2 regions of the Pradoshia sp. D12 genome follow, and region 2 is predicted to be linked to the other one. Evidence: predicted binding sites of a transcription regulator. Region 2 holds the regulator's gene; the other holds the start of a gene.
The links. Region 2 encodes Rex, which represses fermentation and respiration genes when NADH is low (regulators of the CRP and FNR family bind a similar motif). Its sites were predicted from a motif close to TTGTGAAATATTTCACAA; they were not measured.

Region 1: a site for Rex is predicted at 1,590-1,607, ahead of F7984_RS02255 (DUF1641 domain-containing protein). Genes of this name have one in related genera too.

Annotation. Positions count from the first base shown of each region.
Region 1 is NZ_CP044545.1:447,271-449,689, forward strand. Features, by position in the region: gene F7984_RS02250 (NAD(P)/FAD-dependent oxidoreductase) at 1-986, opposite strand, end outside; gene F7984_RS02255 (DUF1641 domain-containing protein) at 1,076-1,501, opposite strand; gene F7984_RS02260 (Na/Pi cotransporter family protein) at 1,867-2,419, opposite strand, start outside.
Region 2 is NZ_CP044545.1:248,784-251,202, forward strand. Features, by position in the region: gene F7984_RS01415 (ABC-F family ATP-binding cassette domain-containing protein) at 1-127, opposite strand, end outside; gene F7984_RS01420 (redox-sensing transcriptional repressor Rex) at 768-1,427, shown strand; gene F7984_RS01425 (YdiK family protein) at 1,464-1,676, opposite strand; gene F7984_RS01430 (CPBP family intramembrane glutamic endopeptidase) at 1,673-2,404, opposite strand.

The DNA of each region.
Region 1 (2,419 bases), 200 kb from region 2:
GATGCCGCAATATTATAACCAATCAATTCACCCATTTGCCAAGCCATTTGTGCAGTTGGCGGGTATGGTCTCGCACCAGGAGCAGGGAAGACAACTGCACTGTCACCAGCAATATAAACATCAGGATGTGAAGTAGATTGTAGATATTCATTAACAGTAGCACGGTTACGATCTACTGCTAAACCAGATTCGCCGATAACAGGAAGGCCTTGTACACCGCCAGTCCATACAAATGTGTTGGCGATAATTTGTTGGCCATCTTTTAATTCAATCACATTTCCGTTTACACCTGTGACAGGAAGTCCAGTCAAGAATTGAACTCCACGATTCTCTAAGCTTGTCATTGAACGTTCAATTAAATGATCAGGAAGCATAGGTAAAATTTTTGGACCTGCTTCAACTAAGATAAATTTAAGCTCAGAAGGATCAACCATATATTTTTTAGCTACTTTAGGGGTTGTATCTGCAATTTCTCCAACTAATTCAACACCGGTTAGTCCGCCGCCACCGATTACAATGGTTGCATCGGCTGGATTTTTAGTTTGTGCATATTCTTTAATTCGATCTTCGATATGCTTGTTAATTTTATTAGCATCCTCTGCTGATTTTAAGACCATACTATTTTCTTCAAGTCCAGGAATGCCAAAATAAGCAGTTTGGCTGCCTAATCCAACGACTAATTTATCATAGGTTAAGATTTTTCCGCTTGAAAGGGTTACCTTTCTTTCATCTGCTGATATAGATTCAACTTTAGAGATGATTAGATTAATATCTTTTCCTTTAAACAAACGATCTAATGGCATAGCAATTCTGCCTTCGCTAATATTGCCTGCTGCCAAACGATGCAGTTCAGTAATGATTTGATGTGTCGGATATTGGTTAACAACTGTAATAGTAGCTTCTTCAGATGTTAAATGCTGACGTGCTGATAATGCTGAAAGAAGACCGCCATACCCTGCTCCTAAAATAACAATTTCTTGTGCCATGATATGTTCCACCCTTGTTTGTAATATTTTTAATCTAGTATTTTATTAAAATCATTTAATAAGTGCTTTTTGTATAAATGAATAAGCTTTTATTTAGAACGTTCGTTGCTTACTTGAAGATAAGCGCTGGCAAAACGAAGAACCTTTTGGATTTGAGGATCTTTTAGCATTTTCATCAAACCGAATACACTGATCACTTCTTTGCTTTGTTCAGCTCTTTCCTTTGCTTCCATAGCATTGACAGCTATATGTTTGGCTGTTTTCGTAACAGGCTCTGCAAATTCCTTCGCTGTACTGGCAAAATCGTTTACTAATACTTTATCAGTAGCGACGGATTGAGCGAATTCATATGATTTGTTCAGTGCTATTACAACTTCAGTTAATTGTGGTAATTGATTTAATAGTGTAACTAATGATTCCTGAACCTCTGGTTTTGATAATTGTTTTAACAATTCTTCTTGTGAAGCAACCGGAGAGGATTGTGTCTCTGATTGCTGTTTCATTGTGTCTGACATAGCAAATACCCCATTTCTGTTTGTTATAGCGAAAAATTAAATTAGTTATATTTATATAACCATAAATCCTCTACTTTAAGCATACTCCTTGTGTATAAATTCACAAAACTTTTTGCTCGAAAAAAGCGCTTTCATAACAAAAAGAATACTATTTACACTATATTGATAGTGAAATATTTCATTCATCAATAGTTACCGTTGTAATTTTGATTTATAAATAATGAAAACAGGAGGATTTTTGAGGATGATAAATATGTGTAAATCTAAAATAGTTAATGGGGAGAGAGTGTGTTTAGGGCATTTTATAATAGTGAAATAATGAAGGAATAAAAAAATAGACCCTCCGAGGAGAGTCTACTTCCTGATTATTCTTGTTCACCAATAATCGTTTCGGCAATGTTTTTGGCATGATCGCCGATACGTTCAAGATTACTTAAAATATCAACGTAAACGAGGCTTGCTTGTGCAGAGCAGGATCCATTATTTAAGCGGATGACATGCTGCTTTCTTAATTGGCGCTCCATCTTATCGATTTTACGTTCCAATTCAAGCACCTTATATGCACTTTCCTTATCTTGATTCTCTATTGCCGCCATCGCTTCTTTGACCGCTTCTATAGTTAGTGTGAACATTTGAGACATGCCTTCTGTGGCCTCATCTGTAAATGTTGCTTTATTTGTATTTTTATACTCTGCAAATTCCAGAATATTTTCGAAATGATCGCCAATGCGTTCGATATCTGTAATGGTATGCATTAGAATATTATGTTCGTCAGATTCATTAGCAGACAGTGAACTTGTGGAGACTTTAACAAGATAATCTGTTATTTTGTGATCTAAATTATTAAGAGCCTCTTCAATTTGATTACCTGTATTCAATGAAGCAGTTTCATTAGTTAACAGGTAGTTATACGTTTCT
Region 2 (2,419 bases):
ATTTTCCTGCACCGTTTCTGCCAACAAGTGCTATACGGTCTTTCGTTTGAACTTCGAGCTTAATAGTAGATAAAATTGCTTCAGCTCCATAATATTTGGATACATTATTAACTTGTAAAATAATCATATTCTCACCTCAAGAAGTACATACCTTAAGTGTAGCCTACTCTTGATAAGCACCGCAACTTAATAGAAAATTTGTGAATACTCACACAAAAATTACCAAAAATGATAGAAATATTATAGAATAGGAATAGGAGAATAAACTTTCAGTGAATTTACGTGCTTTATTAATCAGGAAAGATCCCATATGATTGGTACCGCGGAGGTAACCTGGAAACAATCAGAACCGCTAGTCCTAGTATTTTGCTCGAATATAAAATTAACGAATCATTGATAAAAAAGCGGCGTATTATACATAGCTAAGATAGTTAGAATTATGGTAGTGAAGAAAACTTCTGATATAATTTCTATGTGGTACCCGGGCACTCCAAGGATTAGATATTGATTTTATATGGAAAAAAGCTGAAAATATGAATAGATTAATTATTCGTATAATCTTAAAAACGAAAGTAAGAAATAACAGCTGTTTCAGCAATACTTGATTAACCTTATATGTTATGTGCAAAGCAATCGAAAAATCAATGGTTATTGAAGGAAACTATTTTCATTGGAAAACCGGGGGGGTAAAACCAGTCGGGATTATCAAAGGCAGTTTTGATATATGGAGTAACGATTGACAAGAAAGAATAGGGAGAAGGGAATTAATTTTGCAGGAAAATACTAAAATACCGCAGGCTACAGCCAAACGACTTCCATTATATTATCGTTTTATACAAAATCTACACGCGTCAGGAAAACTACGAGTTTCTTCCGCAGAACTAAGTGAAGCTGTTAAAGTAGATTCAGCTACTATACGAAGAGATTTCTCGTACTTTGGTGCTTTAGGTAAAAAAGGGTATGGTTACAATGTTAATTATCTATTATCCTTCTTTAGAAAAACTCTCGATCAAGATGAGATTACAAAGGTAGCTCTAATTGGAGTCGGGAATCTAGGTACAGCTTTCTTAAATTATAATTTTATGAAAAATAATAATACAAAGATTGAAATGGCGTTTGATGTTTCTCCTGATAAAGTAGGAACCCTTATAGGGGATGTTCCGCTCTATCATATGGATGAACTGGAGAAAAAACTTGAAAAGCAAGATATTAGTGTAGCTATTTTAACAGTTCCATCACAGGTTGCCCAATCTATTACAGATCGTTTAGTGGCTGCGAACATTAAGGCTATTTTAAACTTTACGCCGGCACGTCTGAATGTGCCAGACAGCATTCGTGTCCATCATATTGACCTTGCAGTCGAATTGCAATCATTAGTATATTTTCTTAAACATTATCCATCCGGAAATACGGAAGATACAGAATAAAAAATCTCGAAGGTTTTCCCTCCGAGATTTTTTTTGTTATTCTTTTGGTTTTTCACTTTTCATTTTCTTTATTTGCTTATGAATCATCACCAAGCGGATTCCTGAACCAACATCAAGTGTAGCCAGTATGATCAGGAAATAGGTAAAGAAATCCCAACCGCTGCGTGATACATTTTGAACAGCAAAAAATATAAAAATAGCACCTAAAATTAAGTAAGTCGTTGCCATATACAACGGTGAACGTCTCATAACAAACCTCCGATAAAGCTTTGAACTTTATTAAGCTCTTCCATATTTTTTAATATATCATCTTTGTAAAGTGATTGTACGATTACAACTAATGTATTCATAGTAATGTGGGCAAAAATAGGAACAAGGATTCTCTTTGTTTTAACATATAAATAAGCAAATGTGAATCCCATTGCTGTATAAAGCAGGATATGTACAAATTCCATGTGAGCAACGGCAAAGATCAGTGAACTGATTAACGCGCTCAGGAAGAAATTCAATCGCTTGTGTAATGTGCCAAAGATAATTTTCCTAAAGACAATCTCTTCTAAAAATGGCCCAAGTACAGAACTGACTACCATAACAAGCGGTACTGCCTCAATGAGACCGAGTATATTCTGTGTATTTTCAGACCCGGTAGGAATACCAATAATTCGTTCGATATTACCAGCTATAGATTGTGAAAACAAAGCAAGAAATACTCCGCCAATTGCCCAGCCGATCGAAGCTCCCACACTTGCCTGATCGCCTAAGCTTCTATTATTTTTTTCATATCTCAGTAGGACTAGAGTAATGATAGAAGCCAGAATAAAGCTTATAACAATCCAATACCCTGCAGCCAATACTTCTATCCGTTCCGCGGGGATATTCGTGTTCGATAAGAAAACCAGCATAATTGGGATACCAAGAATAGAAGAAAATTGCATGGCAATATAGGTAATGAGAATTGACCAGTAATATTTTTTCAAATAGAAAAACTCCCT